3 regions of the Mesorhizobium sp. B1-1-1 genome follow, and region 1 is predicted to be linked to each of the others. Evidence: predicted binding sites of a transcription regulator. Region 1 holds the regulator's gene; each other region holds the start of a gene.
What was found. Region 1 encodes LexA, which represses DNA repair genes until DNA is damaged. Its sites were predicted from a motif close to TGTTCNNNNTGTGTTCNG; they were not measured.
Positions count from the first base shown of each region.

Region 2: a site for LexA is predicted at 1,172-1,189, ahead of FJ986_RS16165 (PA0069 family radical SAM protein). Genes of this name have one in related genera too.
Region 3: a site for LexA is predicted at 1,668-1,685, ahead of FJ986_RS07295 (metallopeptidase family protein). Genes of this name have one in related genera too.

Region 1 is NZ_VFWW01000006.1:200,189-203,720, reverse strand. It holds gene kynU (kynureninase) at 1-261, opposite strand, end outside; gene FJ986_RS14090 (TetR/AcrR family transcriptional regulator C-terminal domain-containing protein) at 258-935, opposite strand; gene lexA (transcriptional repressor LexA) at 1,404-2,147, shown strand; gene FJ986_RS14080 (ComEC/Rec2 family competence protein) at 2,141-3,532, opposite strand, start outside.
Region 2 is NZ_VFWW01000007.1:170,267-173,798, forward strand. It holds gene FJ986_RS16155 (hypothetical protein) at 195-440, shown strand; gene FJ986_RS16160 (glycosyltransferase) at 589-1,113, opposite strand; gene FJ986_RS16165 (PA0069 family radical SAM protein) at 1,264-2,418, shown strand; gene FJ986_RS16170 (ribonuclease HII) at 2,561-3,256, shown strand.
Region 3 is NZ_VFWW01000003.1:336,874-340,405, reverse strand. It holds gene FJ986_RS07305 (DUF6504 family protein) at 1-647, opposite strand, end outside; gene FJ986_RS30725 (hypothetical protein) at 589-1,644, opposite strand; gene FJ986_RS07295 (metallopeptidase family protein) at 1,896-2,318, shown strand; gene FJ986_RS07290 (TetR/AcrR family transcriptional regulator) at 2,338-2,967, opposite strand; gene FJ986_RS07285 (hypothetical protein) at 3,138-3,532, shown strand, end outside.

The sequences.
Region 1 (3,532 bases):
GATCAGGCGCCCGAGTTGGTCGCCGAGTTCGACCGGCATGTCGAACCAGCCGGCGGTGTTCCAGGCGCGGATGAGATCCTGCGCCCACTCCTGCGTGGCGGCCTTCTGCAGCTCGCCGAACACGGCGGGCGAAGCGGCGCCCAGCGAATTGCCGTCGAGATAGATCACCCCCTGGGGCAAGGTGAAGCGGTCACGCATGGCACGCAGCGGATCCGCGGTGTCCATTGCCTCGATCGCTGCGAGATCGGGAATTTTGCTCATGGTCGCGATGTTCCTCGGTGAGAAGAGCGCCCTGGAAACGGGCCGGCTGTTTTGCCGCCCGGGCAAGGGCTGGCCGCATAGAGGCGCAAGAACAGGGTGAACGCCCGGTTCGATCTTTGCTCGATTTCCGCCCGAGGCAGTTCCTCGAGCACCCCAACGATCCGGCGAACCTGGAGATCGCCGATCAAAAGACTGATGTAGATGTCGGCGGCTTCGGCAGGATCGTCACAGGCGATCAGGCCGGCCCGACTTGCGGTTCGAAGCAGGTCGCCAACAAGCGGCATTATGGTATTGCGGCCGAATTGCGCGATCGATTGGCCAAGCGTGCCTGTATCGTTGACGTCGCCGGCCGCGGCGCGATTGAGCGCCACCGCCTTGTCGCCCGTCACGAGGGTCAGCAGGACTGGCCCGAGCAAGTTCAGGGTTTTGAGCGGATCGCGCGCCTGGTGAAGGGCGTCCTCCAGCAGCTTCCTTGCCTCTCCCGCATTGGCTTCGATCAAGGATCGAAACAGGGTCTGCTTGTTGCCGTACCAGTTGTAGAGGGTTTCGTTCGAGGCCGATGCCCGCTTGGCGATAGCAAGCAGGGAGGCGCTCTTGTAGCCGGTTTCCCGGAGCACCGCATAGGCGGCCTCCTCTATCCGTTCGCGTCGCGCGGCCTGCTTCGGCGTGGTCATTGGTGTTCCTCTTCGAAAACCGTACATTATTATACGGTTTCGTCAAGCGAACGGGAAGCAAGGAGCGAGCGAACGCAGCCCATCGCGACCAGTGGTGGTGCCTCGTCGTTTTCCGGCAGGAAGTTGGCATTTTGGTTTCGTTTCGTTCACGAGCCGCAGGGGTTTCTAATCCGCCCAAACGCACCCCGCACCTTGCCGGTCACCCAGCTTGCAGGCTTGTGCCAAGAGTGGAGACCGGTCGGGCCACAGGCCATTAACCAAAATAGTTTCAAAGGGCCCGGGAGCGCATTGACGACGGACCGCGCTGGCAGGATGCTGGCTGCGGGAGGGCATTTCGTTTCCGTCGCCTTAACAAATTCATTAAACTTTAAATGGTTGCGGAACACAACTGGAACAGATAGTGTTTGTTCTGGGTTTGTTTTCTGATTCTGGTTCCAGACCCTTCGTGCAATGCCTTTGGGGGCCGCCATGCTCACGCGCAAGCAACATGAACTCTTGATGTTCATCCATGAACGGCTGAAGGAAAGCGGCATTCCGCCGTCCTTCGACGAGATGAAGGAAGCGCTGGACCTCGCCTCCAAGTCGGGAATTCATCGGCTGATCACGGCGTTGGAGGAGCGCGGCTTCATTCGCCGCCTGCCCAACCGGGCGCGCGCGCTGGAGGTGCTGCGCCTGCCGGACTCGATCGCGCCGGGTCTTAACGCGGCAAAGAAGTTCTCCCCGAGCGTCATCCAGGGCAGCCTCGGACAGGGCAGCAGCCCTAGCCGGCAGATCAAGCCGGCGACGTCTTCGCGTCTGCCCGCTGTCGGCAATGACGACGATGCGGTTTCAGCGGTGTCGATCCCGGTCATGGGTCGCATCGCAGCGGGTGTGCCGATCGACGCCATCCAGCATCAGACGCATTCCATTTCAGTGCCGCCTGACATGATCATGGGCGGCGAACACTATGCGCTGGAGGTCAAGGGCGATTCGATGATCGAGGCCGGCATTTTCGACGGCGACACGGTCATCATCCGCAATGCCGACACCGCAAGTCCCGGCGAGATCATCGTGGCCCTGGTGGACGAGGAGGAAGCAACGCTTAAGCGCTTCCGCCGAAAGGGTGCTTCGATTGCGCTCGAGGCTGCCAATCCGGCCTATGAAACACGTATTTTCGGACCGGACAGGGTCAAGGTGCAGGGCAAGCTGGTCGGCCTGATCAGGCGCTACTGAGCGGGGTCGGCGGTGGGCTTTTCGGGTTTACGGTAAGGCGGCAGTCCCCTTGCCTCGCGTGAGAATTTTCGCTGTTCGTGCCAAGGCCGATATGGCCTGTCGACGGCAAAGCTGACCCGTGCCGGTGCCGTCGCCGATTGCCGGTCGAAGAAGACGGCGGCACTTCCCTTACGAGCGAGCTGCCGCTTGGTGATGACGAGAACCAGCGGATTGTGGCAGGGGTCGTAGCCCGCGGGGTCGTTGATGACGATCAGATCCGCATAGGAGCAGGCCCTCCAGGCGTCCTTGCGATCCTCCACCTGCGCGATGATCGCCCCCGAGGTATGCCGGGCCATGCACAGGCCCGTGAAGCAATAGAAAGGCGCTCCCGCCGGAAGTTGCGCGGGATCGAAGATGTCGAACTGTCGGTCTCCGCTGTCGAACAGTTCCGGCGCAACGATGGTTTCGGACTTCAGCGCGCGTTTCCAATTATCGACGGTGAATTCGTTCGGGCGCGCCCGGTTGATCGCGAGCTCGCCGCCGCCGATCGGCAACGCCACCAGGCGGGCATCCTCCGAAATCAGCACGTCCGGCGTGCGCGTGTCCGAGACGGTCAACAGGCCGGCGAGCGCGAAGGGAAGTGCCGCCAGCCGCAGCCATGTCGTGGCCATCGTCGCGATGACCAGGGCGATCGCCACCAGAAGGACGGATTGCTGCGAAATCAACCCGACCGCGTCGACCGGCGAGCGTTGCGAGATCCATCCTGATATGGCGATCATCGCGGCCAGTCCCTTGCCCATCAGATAAAGGGATGGTCCATCGAACCCGAACGGCATCAGCAGCGCGCTGGCAACCGCAAGGAACATCACGACAGAAACGATCGGCATGACGGCAAGATTGGCGAACAGGCTGAGCGGCGACACGCGCTGGAAATGCCAGATGGCGAAAAGCGCCGTGGCGCTTCCCGCGATAATCGAGGTCATCGCCAGCCCACCTGTCGCCAGCAGCAATTTTCGCGTCAGCAGGCCAGGCAAGGTCCGTTGCGGCGGCGGGGTCCGCGCTTTGTCGGCTTTGCGATCCGACCAGCCGGCATAGGCGCCGACCAGGGCCGCGGTGGCGGCGAACGACATCTGGAAGCTCGGCCCTACCACCTCGTGCGGCGACACCACGATGACGGCGATCGCCGAAATAGCCAGATTGCGCATGGTGAGTGCCGCCCGATCGAACAGAACGGCGATCAGCATCACCGCCAGCATGATGAAGCTGCGTTCGGCGGCGACAACGACGCCCGAAATGACGAGGTAGGCGGCGATCGAGAAAAGTGCCGCCGCGGCCGCGTATTTCTTGACCGGCCGGCGGGAGGAAAAATTCGGGAACAGCGCGAAGCCGCCACGCAGCAGACCCAT
Region 2 (3,532 bases), on a different contig from region 1:
GACGGGCGGACGCGATGACAGTGCATAATGGCGGGTGCCATTGCGGCAACATACGCCTTCGATTTTCAACCGAGCTCGATCCATCGAAAATCGAGGTTCGCGCCTGCCAGTGCTCGTTCTGTACCAAGCATGGCTCGCGCGCCGTCGCCGATCCGGACGGCAGACTGGTCATCTCAGTCAAGGACATCCAGCGATTGAAGAAATACCGTTTTGGATTGGGGACGGCCGACTACCTGATCTGCGGTGAATGCGGTGTCTATACCGCCGCAATCGCCGGAGAGGACGATGCCAGGGCAATCGTCATCATCAACGCCCTGGACGATCAAAGGTCGTTCAGTCAGGAACCGATCCCGGTCGACTACGACGCGGAAAGCAAGACACAGCGTCAAGCCAGACGTCGTCTTCGCTGGATGCCTGTGGAGATGCGTTTTAGCGAATGACCGGCTCGCCGTGGAAGCGCCGGCGCGAGGACCGCGAGACACCGAAACCACTTCCATCATCAGCCGCGGCCTGCGCGCCGGCACCCGCGTGATCGGAAGCTAGCTGCGCGTCACATGTGCAACGCACGTAGACAGAGCAGCTGCAAAATCATTTGGGCGGGCGGTGCTCTTGTGTTGCCGGAGCGGCCCAGATTTCGGCATCCAGCCGCTTGGTCGCCAGGCCGCGAGCGAGGGCCTCGGCGCTGCCGGCTCTTTTCGACAAGGATGTGGCCTGGCGCTTGCTGATCAGCAGCCCGTCGGCCAAGGCACGGTTTCCCGAGAAGATACGGGCCAGGAATGGCGCGCGGCCGGCGCGTGTGCGTGAAAACCGCGCCGCCATGGTTTGCCTCGCTGTATGCGCAACGACCTCGTCGATCCATCCGTCGACCAGCCGCGCGCCCGGTTCCAGCAGCAACAGCCAATCGCCTTTCGCGTGCCGGATGGCCGCCGCGACGCCGTCGGTCGCATACTGGCACCCGGCATGCTCGGCGACGCGATGGGTCTGGTCGGTGGAACCGGTGTCGCAGACGATGACCTCGCGCACCACGCCCTCGACCGCGCCGCCGATCAGCGTCGCCAGGGTGCGAGCGAGGCCCTCCTCGTCATTGTGGGTCTCTATGAGAACGGTGAGCATCATTTGCCGAATAGCGGAAAGCGGAACGCAGCGCCAGTTTTTGCGGCGCACCATAGAAAGTTCTTGCTTTGTTCTCGTTTGGCAAATAGGATTAAATTCATGAGCAGAGCGATTCGAAACAACATGGACAGTCCCTGGGAGCGGGCGAAGATGGAACCGATCATGCGCGCCGACATTGCCGCCTTCGGAGCAGGACGAGCCGAAATGGCCAACGCGATGATCGAGCAGAGCGGCATGCGCGTGCGTCCGGACCGCAACCGCGGCCGGTCGGCAGGCATCAACCCGTCCGGCCGGTTCGAGCCGGTCAGCCGGCATGTCTTCGACGATGGCTGGAACTCGCTGGAGGAACTGCCTCCCTTCAAGACCGAGGTGCAGGTCGAGAAGCCGCGTACCATAATCACCCGCAATGAATCGCCCGACATCTCCTTCGACCGCTCGATCAATCCCTATCGCGGCTGCGAGCATGGCTGCGTCTATTGCTTTGCGCGGCCGACGCACAGTTTCATGGGCCTGTCGCCGGGGCTGGATTTCGAATCCAAACTGTTCGCCAAGCCCGACGCGGCGCGCCTGCTCGACAAGGAACTGTCGAAGGACGGTTACCAGCCGCGAACCATCGCCATCGGCACCAATACCGATCCCTACCAGCCGATCGAGAAGCAGTATCGGATCATGCGCGAGATCCTCGAAGTGCTGGAGGCGCGCGGCCACCCGGTCGGCATCGTCACCAAATCCGCCCTGGTGACGCGCGATATCGACATCTTGTCACGCATGGCCGAACGGGGCCTCGCCAAGGTGGCGTTGTCGGTGACCACGCTCGACCGCATGCTGGCGCGCACCATGGAGCCACGCGCCTCGACGCCGGCCAAGCGGCTGGAGGCGATCAGGCAGCTTGCGGATGCCGGCATCCCTGCTTCGGTCATGGTGGCACCGATCATCCCCGGGCTGACCGACCAGGAGATGGAACGCATCCTCGATTCGGCGCACCATGCCGGCGCACGCGAGGCGGGCTATGTCGTGCTGCGCCTGCCGCTCGAGGTCAGCCCGATCTTCAAGGACTGGCTGCTGCGCCACTATCCCGACCGCTATCGCCATGTGATGTCGCTGATCCGCTCGATGCGCGAGGGCAAGGATTACGATTCGGAATGGGGCAAGCGCATGAAGGGCGCGGGTCCTTACGCCTGGCAGATCGGCCGGCGCTTCGAAATCACCGCCAAGCGGCTCGGTCTCAATGCCGAGCGGCGCACGCTGCGGACCGACCAGTTCGTCGCCGCCGGCAAGGACCAGGAGCAGTTGATGCTGCTTTGAACGACCGCGGCTGTTTGCCGCCGTGGCGAAAAAATCCCGTCCGGCCTGCCCCGGCCTGCAGACGGTGCCCTCCCGGTCCGGCGCCCCACCCGACCCGGAGGGACTTGCGGAGAATCAGAGCCGATGCGAACCTCGCCGCAACATGGCTCGCGCGCGTTCTGATTCTCCGCCTCTCTTCGAAATCATCGAGAAACCCGATTTCTCCTTCGAGACGAAGGCGATGGCCGAAGGCCTGTGGCCGGTCGCGGGGATGGACGAGGCCGGACGCGGCCCGCTGGCCGGACCGGTGGTGGCGGCTGCGGTCGTGCTCGACCCTGCCAACATCCCCGACGGCCTCGACGATTCCAAACGGCTCAGCCATTTGCAACGCGAGGCGCTGTTCGTGCGCATCATCGGCTCCGCGCTCGGCGTGTCGATGGCCTCGGTCAGCGCCGAGGGCATTGACGGCAGCAACATCCTCAAGGCGAGCCTGGAGGCGATGCGCCGTGCGGTCGCCGGCCTGCCGGTGCAGCCGAAGCTCGCGCTTGCCGATGGGCGCGACGTGCCGCCGGGCCTGCCTTGCACGGGGCGCGCGCTGATCAAGGGCGACCAGCGCTCGCAATCCATCGCCGCCGCCTCGATCGTCGCCAAGGTGATGCGCGACCGCATGATGTGCGGCTGCGGCAGCCATCACCAGCACTATGGCTTCGAAGTGCATATGGGCTATGCCACGGTCCGCCATCGCACCGCGATCGAGACGCACGGGCCGGTGGCGCGGCTGCACCGCGTGTCGTTCGCGCCATTCAGGCTTGAAGGTGCCGAGGTGGTGGAAGAAGAGAGCTTCGCCGGGCTGGATTAGGGCGGCTCGATCTATCTTGCGTTGGTAGGATTGGCGAAAGCGGCGGTGACAGCCAATCTCCCCCCTCGTGGGGGAGATGTCCGGCAGGACAGAGGGGGGCGCTGTCCCTCCAGCCTATCAGTTAGTCTTGCCCAGGTTCCCTGCACTATCGGCACCCAATTCAGCTGATTTTGAATCGAGCGCTGGCGTTCCTTCGCGCCCCCCTCTGCCCTGCCGGGCATCTCCCCCACGAGAGGGGAGATCGGCAGCGTTGACCTCCGCGCCACAACAAAAAGC
Region 3 (3,532 bases), on a different contig from region 1:
GCCAAATGGCGTTCGACCGAAAGCGGCGCGACGGGCAGGCGCGGCGACACCGCCTCGTCGAGACGGCCGAGCGCCTGGTCGAGGCGCAAGAGCAGGGAGGCACCGAAGCGGCGGGCGAGCGGCGCGCGCGGCGCGGCCATGACCGCGCCCGCCGTGCGCAGGCCCACACTTTCCAGGCTGGCGCGGGTTTCCGGCGCGATGCGCAGCGCCGCCAGCGGCAAGGCCGCCAGAAGCTTTTCCTCCTCGCCGCCGGCAACGATGCGGTCGCCGCAGAACCGCGCCGCCGCCCAGGCGGCGCCGGGTGTCGCGGCAAGGCCGGCACGGACGTCGAAGCCCTGATGGAAGAAGCGCGACAGGATCTCGTCCAGCATGGCGCGTTCGCCGCCGAAAAGATGGGTGCAGCCGGTGACGTCGAGGAACAGGCCGTCGGTCCCGTCGAGCGCCACCAGCGGGGTATAGCGGTCGCACCAGTCCGCAAGGCCTTCGAGCAGGCGCCGGTCGGCTTCGGCATCGGCCTCCATTATGTCGATCGACGGATGCATGGCGCGCGCATCGGCGATGCCCATGCCGGGCTTCAGATGCAGCGCCTCAGCCCGCTCGTCGAGGGCTAAGATGCGCTGCGCGTTGCTGTCGCGATGGCTGATCACCAGCGGCCGGTGATCCGACGGTCGGGAACGCCAGGACCGCCCCAGGCGCTGCCGCAGGATCCGTTCGGCCGCGAGATAGGGAAACCACAGGGACAGGATTCTTTGCTCGTTCTTCCCCAATCCGTCTTTCATCGAATATGCGTTCATCGGGGTTCCACTCCAATATGAATTGTCCTGGCAGGGCCGTGCGGCTCTTGCCGATGCTGATGGTGAAGGCGGGGCGGCCGATCGAGCCGGCAAGCGGCCCGGCGACCGTGTCGCGCGGCCCTGCCGGCGCCGGCGAGACGATGAGGCGGACGGGCGCCGCCGTCGGTTCGGGTTCGGCCGCCTGCCGCAGCAGGAAGACCGGCCGGCCGGCGCTCTGCGCGCGGGCGTGCAGCCGGCGCGTCGCGGTCAGGTCCAGCCGCTGCGGATTGCCGCGGACTTCAAGGATGACGGCGGCGAGCGCCGTCATGCGGGCCGCCTCCTCGGCGACCCACAGCGCATCGGCGAGCCTTGGCGCCTCGGAAAACAGCAATTGCTCCGGCTCGATGCCGAAGGCGGCGTGAAGGCCCCGGGCATAGGGAAAACCCGCCTCCCGAAAAACCTCCTGGGTGCCGATCCACAGCACCGGCAATCGCGGCCCTTGCTTGAGGATCAGACTGGGCTTGAGAATCAGGCTGGCGAGCGACAGGGCGAAGCCGGCGACCGCTCCGGCATCGCGGGTCTCGATGCCATGGATTTCGCTCAAGGCCGCTTTCGGCAGGCCGCCGCCCAAATCGCCGCCCCAATCGCCACCGAGGGCGGCATCGAGCCGGCCGATGCCGGTGCGCAGGAAAGCATCCGGCCTGGCTACGGCGATGCCGCGCCGGACCACGGTGCGGTCCGCGGCGGCCATGCCGGCGTCGGAAACCGCGCCGGCCGGCGCCTGCAGGCGCTCGGGCAGCGTTCCCTCGATCTTCGCGATCTGGCGGCGCAGGGCAAAAACAGTCTCCCGCGCCACGGCGCTCATCGCCATGACGGTCAGTGTCCACTCACAATTGTTCCTGTTATGTTCTTAATAGATTCCAGAGGCGACCCAAAGAGTCAAGCAGACGCATGGGGGAATTTATTCCTCTCCGATAAGAGGGCCAACATTGGTCGGACAGCCGGCCGCGCCTCAAGCCATGCGAAACGGCTCCCGGTGCCGTAAGCAATCCTGGGGTTGGCCGCCGCGTCATTTGCCGATTGTGGCCCAAAAGCCTATATGCCGGGATCAAAGGACAAAGCATGGCCCGCATCTACAAGACCCGCGTTTGGCACGACCAGCTTTCGCCGTCGATGGACGAGATCGAGTTCCTGGCGCTGGAGGCATACGCCCATCTGCCCGAGGATTTTCGCAAGCTGACCGGCGAGATCGTCATCCAGATCGCCGAATTCCCGACCGACGAGATCATGGACGACCTGTCGCTGGAAACGCCCTTCGACCTGCTCGGCCTGTTCGAGGGACGCGGCATCGCCGAGCGCTGGAACCCGCAGACCGGCGAAGGCCCGAACCGCATCACGCTCTATCGCCGCGCCATCCTCGACTACTGGGCCGAGAACGAGGAGACTTTGGGCGACATCGTCACCCATGTGCTGATCCACGAGATCGGCCACCATTTCGGCCTCTCGGACGACGATATGGAGAAGATCGAAGAGGCAGCCGAGTGACCGGTTCTACGTCAGGCCGTTATTTCACAATGAGTGTGACGAAATGTTTTAATACGTTCTGCACAGTCTGCTCCCCGGTATGTCCTGCCACTGCCCATTGCGCAAAATGTCCATCAATGTACATGCGTGCGAGCCCGTAGACGAGCGCCCTCGCGGCTATCTGGGTCTCTGCCATGTCGTCCGACCGGAGCATGTTTCGCCGCTGTGCTTCTGCCATTGACGCTTCCATCAGCGAACGCACCGCTTCATTATCGTGACGCAGCGACTCCGAAGCATCCCAATCAATAAGATTGCGTGTCGAGATGATCTGGAAGTGGGTGGGGTTTCGAATTGCCCAGCGCAAATAGGCGATTCCAACAGCGGCAAAGCGTTCGATCGGATCGTCCGTCGCAACCTTCTCGACCGCATTCGTGATCTCCGAGCGGAATCGGCTCATTGCCTGCTCCGCGACAGCCGTCATCAACGCGGTCTTGTTGCTGAAGTGACGGAATGGCGCGCCAGGGGAAACGCCGGCACGTTTTGCGGCTTCGCGCACGCTCACATTGTCGGGGCCGCCTTCCTCGACCAGTTGAACCGCGGCATCGATCAGGACCTCCCGCAAATTGCCATGGTGGTAACCAGTGCGATGAGGCGCCTCGGCTTTTGCCATCTCTTTCCCTTCGTTTCGTGGAGCAACTCCCCGCCTCTGTAGCATGATTCCGCGACTTATGTAATCGCCGTTTACAATTCCGGCCAGAGGATGTAAGCAGTGATTACAGACGGGATCGGAACAGGCCTACGGTCTTCGCGGCTCCCGAACTCCCAGCTGAGGAGACGAACATGCTCGCCAGAACAGCCCCACCCCGCCCGCAATCGGTCATTTCGCATCAGAGTCCAGCCGAAGAACTTCAGCAGGAGAATTTCGCGATTGTTCAGTCGAGCGCGACTGTGCCCAGCCTCACGCTTTATCGGCTTGCCGCCGTCGCCGGGATGGGAAGCGCGCTTATTCTTCTGGTCAACGCGGCTAAACGCAGCTCGCTCATCGCGACCACCGATCTGACGCAACTTCTCGCACCAGTCGCCGAGATATTGGCACTTGGCCTCGTCGTAGGCCTGTTTCTTGCGTTTGGCCGGCGCGCGGGGCTGTTCGGCACTATCGCGTTTGTCATCAACTTCGTTGCGTTGGCAAGTTTGGTAGGCGTGGAAGCAGTGATCAATCTGGTATTTTCGAAGCT